DNA from 3 places in the Subdoligranulum sp. APC924/74 genome. Region 2 is predicted to be linked to each of the others. Evidence: predicted binding sites of a transcription regulator. Region 2 holds the regulator's gene; each other region holds the start of a gene.
The links. Region 2 encodes Rex, which represses fermentation and respiration genes when NADH is low (regulators of the CRP and FNR family bind a similar motif). Its sites were predicted from a motif close to ATTGTTAANNNNTTAACAAT; they were not measured.

Region 1 (3,280 bases), on a different contig from region 2:
TTGAAATTTTACCTGGTGCCGGATTTTGGAAAGATCGATGGCAGCGTTGTGGTGGGCGCCATGAACCAGGCGTTCTTTACCCTTTCCGTTGGCATGGGCGGCATGGCGATTTTTGGCAGCTACATTGAAAAAGAACACTCCCTGATGGGGGAATCCGTCCACATTATTGTGCTGGATACTTTGGTTGCGGTGCTGGCCGGCATCATCATGTTCCCCGCCTGCTTTACCTATGGGCTGGAAGTGAACGCCGGGCCCAGCCTGCTGTTTGATACCATGGCTACCGTGTTCAACAACATGACCGGGGGCCGCTGGTGGGGCACGCTATTCTTTTTGTTCATGGTGTTTGCCGCACTTTCCACCGTGTTGGGCGTGTGCGAAAACATCCTTGCCATGGTGCGGGAGCTGACCGGGTTAAGCCGCCCCAAGGGCGCTTTGCTGTGTGGCGTGGTCATCTTTCTGTTGGCGCTGACCACCGCGCTGGGCTACAGTGTACTGCATTTCCAGCCGTTTGCCGCGGGCACGGCCTGGCTGGATCTGTGGGATTTCATTGTTTCCAATAACATTTTGCCGCTGGGTTCACTGGTATTGGCGCTGTTCTGCTGCAACTCTTTCGGTTGGGGGTGGGACGCTTTTGTTCAGGAGGCCAACACCGGCAAAGGCTTAAAAGTGCAGCCCTGGATGAAGCCGATCTTCCGTTTTGTGGTGCCCGCCGCCATTGCGTTCATTTATATTTACGGCATGGCAACTTTTGCATGGAATTGATTCCCCCGCTTTTTATAAAACCTTATGGCAATACCGCACAATTCCCGCCTAACGGCTCAAGCACCGCTCCGGCAGCTGCGGCACGGCATCTGCGTTGCCAAAATGCTCGATAAGACATCCAGTATTATCTGCGCTTTTGGCTTAGCATCTGCCGCACCTCGCTCGCCGTATCGGCACTTAGAATTATGCGGTATTGCCCTTATCTTTCCCTGCAGGCAGTGTGGCGGCGTTCCGTCATTCTGCCTGCTTCTTTTTGCCCAATTTGGCGGGAATACCAAAATCTCCGTTTAACATTGCGCTTTCGCCACCCGGATGTTAAACTGTTAACAAGAGTATGCCGCGATAAACACATGTAAGGAGCACCCCCATGGACAACGTGAAAATTCTGGAAGTAAAACAGAGCATTTTTGCTTCCAATGATGAACAGGCCGCCCAGCTGCGGCAGAGCCTGAAAGAGAAAAAGATCTTTCTGCTGAATTTGATGAGCGCACCGGGCAGCGGCAAAACCACCACCCTGCGCAGCACCATTGCCGCGCTGAAAGATGAGCTGCGCATCGGTGTGATGGAAGCGGACATTGATTCCGATGTGGACGCCAAAGCCATTGCCGCTGCCGGGGTAAAAGCCATCCAGCTGCACACCGGCGGCATGTGCCACCTGGATGCCGAGATGACTCGCCAGGGGCTGGAGGGCCTTGGCCCCCAGGATGTGGACCTTGTGGTGCTGGAAAACGTGGGCAACTTGGTCTGCCCGGCAGAGTTTGACACCGGTGCGGTGAAAAACGCGATGATCCTATCCGTGCCCGAAGGGGACGATAAGCCATTGAAGTACCCCCTGATGTTTCAGGTGTGCGACGTGGTTCTTATCAACAAAATTGACGTTTTGCCGTATTTTGATTTCGATATGGACAAATGCCGGGAATATATCGCCATGCGCAACCCCAACGCAAAGGTCATCCCCATCTGCGCCAAAACCGGCGAGGGCATTGCCGAATGGACCGATTGGCTGCGGGAGCAGGTGAAAGCGTGGCAGGCATAAGGGCACAGCAAACCCGGACCGCCTGCAAAGCAATGCAAACGAAGCATAACATGCACAGAGCAATAAAAGGAGCAAGCCATGAGCGAACCGACCGCTTTCCCACTGGACGAAAGCAAGCTGCCATTCAAGATCCCCAAGGACACAAAGCCGCGGGAAAAAATTATGAAGCTGGGGCAGATGATCACCGACCGTGTGCCCGCCAAGCTGCGCCGCCTGACGGTGGAGGACCCCGAATATTGGGGTCTGGCCAGCATTGTGACTGACGAAATGGCCGATGTTGCCCTGAAAATGAAGGTGCGCCAACCAATGACCCTGCCGGAACTGGAAAAAGCCACCGGCAAACCCGCCAAAGAGCTGGAGCCCCTGCTGTATCAGATGAGCTGCGTTGGCCTGTTGGAATACAACTGGGAGAACCCCCGCCGCGAAAAACAGTACATTCTGCCCATGTTTGTGCCCGGCAGCGCCGAGTTCTTTAACATGAACAAACAGCAGATTGCCGACCACCCCGAAGTGACCGCCTTTTTTGAGCGGATGACCTTTTTGCCGCTGGAACACATTACCGCCATGGTGCCCCCAGGCGGCGCAGGCATTGGCATGCACGTGATCCCGGTCGAAAAAGCCATCGAGACCGAAAACCACTCGCTGGATATCGAACACATCTCCCACTGGCTGAAAAAATACCAGGGCAAGTATGCCGCCGGCCCCTGTTCCTGCCGTATGTCCCGCGCCGCCATGGGCGAAGGCTGCGGCGATGACCCGGATGACTGGTGCATCGGCGTGGGCGATATGGCGGACTATCTGGTGGAAACCAACAAGGGCCATTATGTGACCTATGACGAAGTGATGCGGATCTTGCAGAAAGCCGAGGACAACGGCTTTGTGCACCAGATCACCAATATTGACGGCGAGAACAAGATTTTTGCCATCTGCAACTGCAATGTCAACGTCTGCAACGCCCTGCGCACCAGCCAGCTGTTCAACACCCCCAACATGAGCCGCTCGGCTTACGTTGCCAAAGTGGAACCGCAAAACTGCGTTGCCTGTGGCCGCTGCGTGGAGTTCTGCCCCGCCGGTGCCGTTAAGCTGGGCCAGAAGCTGTGCACCAAAAACGGCCCGGTGCAGTACCCCAAGCAGGAACTGCCCGACACTGTAAAGTGGGGCCCCGAAAAATGGGCGGTGGACTACCGCGATAAAAACCGCATCAACTGCTATGATACCGGCACCGCCCCCTGCAAAACCGCCTGCCCCGCCCACATTGCGGTGCAGGGCTACCTGAAAATGGCCGCGCAGGGCCGCTACCGCGATGCACTGGCGCTGATCAAAAAGGAGAACCCCTTCCCCGCCGTGTGCGGACGCATCTGCAACCGCCGGTGCGAGGATGCCTGCACCCGCGGCACCGTGGACCAGGCAGTGGCCATTGATGCCGTGAAAAAGTTTGTGGCCCAGCAGGACCTGAACGCCGCCCACCGCTATGTTCCGCCG
Region 2 (3,280 bases):
TCAATATCCGGTTTTCCCGGCGTCGATTTCGGCATACAGGTAGCGCAGCGCATCGCCCAGGTTGCCGATGGCATCGATCAGCCCCTCTTCCACAGCCTGTTCCCCGCCCAGCACGGTACCCATATCCATCACCAGCTCCCCGGTATTGTGCATCAGCTGGGTAAAGCGCTTGGCGCTGATGCCGGAATGCCCCGCCACAAAGCTGACGATGCGCTCCTGCATCTGCTCAAAATAGCGCAGGGTCTGGGGCACCCCCAGCACCATGCCGGAGTGGCGCACCGGATGCACCGTCATGGTGGCGGTGGGCACAATAAAGCTTTTGCGGGCCGAAACCGCCAGCGGGATGCCGATGGAATGCCCGCCGCCCAGCACCAGTGTTGCGCTGGGCTTGCTGACGCCGGAGATCAGCTCCGCCAAAGCGAGCCCGGCTTCCACATCGCCGCCCACGGTATTCAGGATGACCAACAGCCCCTCAATGGCGGGGTCCTCCTCAATATCCACCAGCTGGGGGATCACATGCTCATACTTGGTGCTTTTCTGGTTATCGGGGGCCAGGCTGTGGCCCTCAATGGTGCCGATCACCGTCAGGCAATAAATGGCATGGCGGCCCTTGGTGGCAGGCACAATGCCGCTGTCCGTGATCAGGTCATGTTCCAGCCGCATGCGCTCCACATCCTTGGCGACCTTGGCAGCATGGGGGGCGGGCTGTTGTTTTGGGGTACGGTTTGGCATGGCGGGGGTCCTTTCCTTCCGACAAAATCGGTGCGCCGGGCAGTGCAAAACCCGGCTATACCCTGACAGTATGCCCCGCTGGTACGCTTTTTTATGCACAGAGGGGCGCGACTGGGCAAAAAAAGCGCGGAAAAACTTAGATAAAAAATTGACAATCGGCACAAGATTGATTATACTTTTACTAGAATTTACATCGGAATCACACAAGAGGCAGGGCGTTCCCTTTACCCCTGCCCGGAGAACGGGAGATTAGTCTTTATGTCATCAACAATGCAAAACAAAGCATCGTTACCCGTGATCAAGCGGCTGCCCAAATATTACCGCTACTTGAGCAACCTGCAGGCAGATGGGCGTGATAAAATTTCTTCCAGCGAGCTGGCCCGCATGATGGGCACCACCGCCAGCCAGGTGCGGCAGGATTTCAACTGTTTTGGCGGTTTTGGCCAGCAGGGCATCGGCTACAAGGTGGATGTGCTGCTTACCGAGATTGGCAAACTGCTGTTTGGCAACGGCGAGCTGCTGCCTACCGTGCTGATCGGCGCCGGCCGCCTGGGCACGGCGGTCTCCAGCTTTATCAGCCGCGATACCAACGGCTACAAGCTGATTGCCGCGTTTGATATCAACCCCGCCCTGGAGGGCAAGGAGATCAGCGGCGTAACCATCCGCCCGCTGTCCGAGCTGGAAAGCTTCTGTGCGGCGCACAAGCCGGTGGTCGCCGTGCTGTGCGTGCCGCGCCAGAGCGCCATGGACCTTTCGGACGAGCTGGTCCGGCTGGGTATTCAGGGCTTCTGGAACTTCAGCCACTATGATCTTTCGGTCGTTTATCCGCAGGTCACAGTGGAAAACGTCCATTTGGGCGACAGCCTGATGAGCCTTGGCTACCGGCTGCGCAGCCATGATGAATAAAAGCCGGGCACACAGCACGTGACTGTTTCCGGCGGGGTGTACCCCAGCGCCTGCCCTGGCATGGGTGCAGGATCCTGTGGTACACCCCGATTTTCATGCTGTTTTTTACTTTATTTTAATAAGGAGCCAAACATGGCAAAGCTATATTACCGTTACGGCGCAATGAACAGCGGCAAAACCACGGCGCTTTTGCAGGTTGCTTTCAATTATAACGAACGCGGCATGCGGGTGCTGATTCTGAAAGCCAGCGTGGACACCAAAGGCGGCGATCATATTGTTTCCCGCCTGGGGGTCAGCCACAAGGTGGATGTGCTGGTCAGCCCGGACATGGACATCCTGGATATCGTCCGGGCCGATACTGCCGCCCATGGCAGCGCCCCTGCCTGTGTGCTGTGTGACGAAAGCCAGTTCTTTACCCCGGCGCAGGCCGAGCAGCTGTTTTTGGTCACGGTGGACCTGAACATTCCGGTCATCTGCTATGGGCTGCGGGCGGACTTTATGAACCGCGGCTTTCCCGGTTCCACCCGCCTTCTGGAGCTGGCCCATACCATCGAGGAGATGAAAACCATCTGTGCCTGCGGCCGCAAAGCCACCTGCAACGGCCGCAAGGTAAACGGCGAGTTCGTGTTTGAGGGCGCCCAGGTTGCGATTGACACAGTGGATGCTGTAGAGTATCAGAGCCTTTGCCCCCAGTGCTGGTACCGGGAATACCGCGCTTTCCTGAAACGCCACCCCGCGCACCAGTGATCCATTCTTTTATTTCAATCTGTGTTCCGCCCTTTTATATAAGGCAACACCGCACAATTCCCGCCTTGCGGCTTAAGCACCGCTTCGGCAGCTGCGGCACGGCATCTGCGTTGCCAAAATGCTCGATAAGACATCCAGTATTATCTGCGCTTTTGGCTTAGCATCTGCCGTACCTCGCTCGCCGTATCGGCACTTAGAATTATGCGGTATTGCCTTAAGTAAATGACAACATATATGGCACAAAAGCCGCTGCCCAGCCTTGCAGCACCGCTTTTGTGCCATTTTTGTTTCCAACACTTTGCGGCACAATTTTCAGAGCACCAAAAGGCCGCATATACAAGATATGTTTTATGTGCAGCAATTTCCATTCCATTTTTCGCACATATTTTGCCATCGCGAATATTTTTTAGCATACTGTATTTCTTCCCATTGCAAATTTTGCACGAATGCGCAAAAGAAGTGCGCTTGCGTACATTTTTTGCGTTACCGAATTTGTGCGTTTGTTTTCTGTGATTCATTCAGCATTTTACACGTTTTCCCCTATAATTTCGTTGTAACCGTTTGTAGCATATACAAATACGCACAAATCGCCTCACTTTATGCAAGATTTTGCCGTAATTTTTGTTAGATGCAGGGTCAAGCCGTTTCAGCACTATGTACAAATTGTTTTTTCTTAGTTCGTATGTTTTGACATGAGCTGATTTTTTGCCCATTTAATTAAAGCAATATTTGTTTGTTTTTATAATTTGCACACTATTTTGGATATTTTTTTGATGTTCACAATTTGTTATTATAATAGCGTTGAATGAAGCGGTCAGTTGTCAGGCCGCTCGTTATAGGAACATTTTTAGGAGGACTAAAACAATGAAAAAGGCAATCGCCCTTGCAATGGCCA
Region 3 (3,280 bases), on a different contig from region 2:
TTTGATGGGAGCACCGGTGCTTACCATGGAGCTGGCTGTTGGCCGTGCGGGCCACGGCAGCGCGGGCACAGCCTACCGTGCGCTGGAACCCAAAGGCAGCAAGTGGCACCTGCACGGCTGGGCCTGCCTGATTGGCTGCTGCGTGCTGATGATGTATTACACCACCGTCAGCGGCTGGATGCTGGCCTATTTCTTCCGGTTTGTCAAGGGTACATTCACCGGTCTGGCCGCCGATGCCGTCAGCGGCGTGTACGCCGACCTGCTGGCCGACCCGTTCGAGCAGATCGTCTGGATGGCCATTACCGTGCTGCTGGGCTTTTTTGTCTGCAGCCGCGGTTTGCAGAACGGCATTGAACGCATTGGCAAATGGATGATGGGCGCGCTGTTTGTGCTGATCCTGGTTCTGGCTGTGCACAGCTTTGTGCTGCCCGGCGCGGGCGAGGGCCTGGCGTTCTACCTGCTGCCGGACTGGAACCGTGCCGCCGAAATGGGCATTGGCAATGTCATTGTGGCTGCCATGAACCAGGCGTTCTTTACCCTCAGCCTTGGCGTTGGCGCTATGGAAATCTTTGGCAGCTACATGAGCCGGGATTATACCCTGGCGGGCGAGTCCCTGCGCATCTGCGCGCTGGATACCTGCGTGGCCATCTGTTCCGGCCTGATCATCTTCCCGGCCTGCTTCTCTTACGGGGTCAGCCCGGATGCAGGCCCCAAGCTGATCTTTATCACCCTGCCCAATGTATTTGCCAATATGGCGGGCGGCCGCCTGTGGGGTACACTGTTCTTTGTATTTATGACCTTTGCCAGCTTTTCTACCATCATTGCTGTGTTCCAGAACATTCTGGCCTGCCTGCAGGAAAGCTTTGGCTGGAGCCTGAAACGCGCCTGTGCCGTTGGAACGGTGTTCATCCTGCTGGCCAGCGTGCCCTGCATTCTGGGCTTTAACCTGTGGAGCGGTGTGCAGCCCATGGGTCCCGGCAGCACCGTGCTGGATGCTGAGGACTTTTTGGTCAGCAACCTGCTGCTGCCCATTGGCAGCTTGATCTACCTGCTGTTCTGCGTAACCAGGTGGGGCTGGGGCTTTGATAACTACTTAACCGAAGCCAATACCGGCAAGGGCCTGCGCCTGCCGCGGTGGTTCAAGCCGTATTTCAGCGTGGTGCTACCGCTGCTGATCGTGTTTATTCTGGTGCAGGGCCTGTAAAATAAAGCCGTACCGGAACCCGGCAAACCGCAAAAAAATACCTGCCTGCTGCAAACTGCCCAAAAGGCATGGCGTGGCGGGTGGTATTTTTTTGAGGGATTTTGTTAATAATGTGTCAAATACCCCTTGCGCAAACCGCAGATTCTGCGTATAATATAGGCAGGGCAAAAGGGGCTGTCTGCCCCCTGTGCCAAACAGTACCAAAGCACAAGGCTAATATAAATTACCGAGAGGAGTTTTTTACCATGGGTTTGGGCAAAAAGACGATTGATGACGAAAACTACGCTGGCAAGCGTGTGCTTGTCCGCTGCGATTTCAATGTCCCGATGAAGGACGGTGTGATCACCAACGACAACCGCATCAATGCGGCTCTGCCGACCATCAAAAAGCTGATCGCTGACGGCGCAAAGGTTATCCTGTGCAGCCATCTGGGCAAGCCGAAGAACGGCCCCGAAGCCAAGTTCAGCCTGGCTCCCGTTGCTGTTCGCCTGAGCGAAAAGCTGGGTCAGCCGGTTACCTTTGCTGATGACGACAACGTTGTTGGCAACCAGGCCAAGGCTGCTGTTGCCACCATGGGCAACGGCGATGTTGTTCTGCTCCAGAACACCCGTTTCCGCAAGGAAGAAACCAAGAATATCGACACCTTCAGCGAAGAGCTGGCCAGCCTGGCTGACGCTTACGTTGACGATGCTTTCGGCTCCTGCCACCGTGCACACTGCTCCACCGCAGGTGTGACCAACTATGTTAAGGATACCGCTGTTGGCTACCTGATGGAAAAGGAAATCAAGTACCTGGGCAACGCCGTCAACAACCCGGAGCGCCCCTTCACCGCTATTCTGGGCGGCGCTAAGGTTGCTGATAAGCTGAACGTTATCTCCAACCTGCTGGAAAAGGTCGATACCCTGATCATCGGCGGCGGCATGGCCTACACCTTCCTGAAGGCACAGGGCTATGAGATCGGCAAGAGCCTGGTTGACGATTCCAAGATCGACTACTGCAAGGAAATGATGGCTAAGGCACAGGAAAAGGGCGTTAAGCTGCTGCTGCCCGTTGACGCTGCCTGCGTTGCTGACTTCCCCGATCCCATCGACGCACCTGTCGAAGTTAAGGTCGTTCCCGTTACCGCAATCCCGGCTGACATGGAAGGCTGCGATATCGGCCCCGAGAGCATGAAGCTGTTTGCTGATGCCGTCAAAGCTTCTAAGACCGTTGTCTGGAACGGCCCCATGGGCGTGTTCGAAAACCCGACCCTGGCAGCCGGCACCCTGGCCGTTGCCAAGGCTATGGCTGAAAGCGGCGCTACCACTGTGATCGGCGGCGGCGATTCTGCAGCTGCTGTGCAGCAGATGGGCCTGGGCGACAAGATGACCCACATCTCCACCGGCGGCGGTGCTTCCCTGGAATACCTGGAAGGCAAAGAGCTGCCCGGCATTGCCGTTATCCAGAACGCATAATTAAAAAACCGCAGGAGCGCGGCGGCTTAGCCGCTGCGCTCTTTTTGTTATGTGGCCCGCATGGTAGACAACAAAGAAAATCCACGCAAGCAAATAAGTAGTTAATAAGAAGGAGTTTTTATCATGGATAAACAGAACCGTAAGGCAATTATTGCCGGTAACTGGAAAATGAACAAGACTGCTACCGAGGCTGCTGAACTGATTGACGCCCTGATCCCCGCTGTTAAGGATGCAGGCTGCGAAGTTGTGATCTGCGTGCCGTTCACCGACCTGGTGACCGCCGTTGCCAAAACCAAGGGCACCAACATCCATGTTGGCGCTGAGAACGTTCACTTTGAAAAATCCGGCGCTTTTACCGGCGAGATCAGCGCTGACATGCTGACCGACCTGGGCGTTGAGTACGTTGTGGTTGGCCACAGCGAGCGCCGCCAGTATTTTGCTGAAACCGATGAAACCGTCAACAAGCGCGCCAAGGCTGCACTGGCCGGCGGCCTGAAGCCCATCATCTGCGTGGGCGAAAGCCTGACCCAGCGCGAACAGGGCGTGACCGAAGAGCTGATCCGCATGCAGGTCAAGATCGCTCTGAACGGCGTGACCGCTGACGAGCTGAAGAACGTTGTTA

Region 1: a site for Rex is predicted at 1,074-1,093, ahead of hypB (hydrogenase nickel incorporation protein HypB). Genes of this name have one in related genera too.
Region 3: a site for Rex is predicted at 1,305-1,324, ahead of pgk (phosphoglycerate kinase). Genes of this name have one in related genera too.

What each region holds. Positions count from the first base shown of each region.
Region 1 covers NZ_PSQF01000052.1:16,953-20,232, reverse strand. Annotated here, with positions in the region: gene C4885_RS11265 (sodium-dependent transporter) at 1-762, shown strand, start outside; gene hypB (hydrogenase nickel incorporation protein HypB) at 1,130-1,798, shown strand; gene C4885_RS11255 (FAD-dependent oxidoreductase) at 1,877-3,280, shown strand, end outside.
Region 2 covers NZ_PSQF01000007.1:4,986-8,265, forward strand. Annotated here, with positions in the region: gene C4885_RS03735 (ClpP family protease) at 1-663, opposite strand; gene C4885_RS03740 (redox-sensing transcriptional repressor Rex) at 991-1,638, shown strand; gene C4885_RS03745 (thymidine kinase) at 1,771-2,385, shown strand; gene C4885_RS03750 (hypothetical protein) at 2,600-2,779, opposite strand; gene C4885_RS03755 (ABC transporter substrate-binding protein) at 3,250-3,280, shown strand, end outside.
Region 3 covers NZ_PSQF01000003.1:12,777-16,056, forward strand. Annotated here, with positions in the region: gene C4885_RS02005 (sodium-dependent transporter) at 1-1,204, shown strand, start outside; gene pgk (phosphoglycerate kinase) at 1,450-2,658, shown strand; gene tpiA (triose-phosphate isomerase) at 2,782-3,280, shown strand, end outside.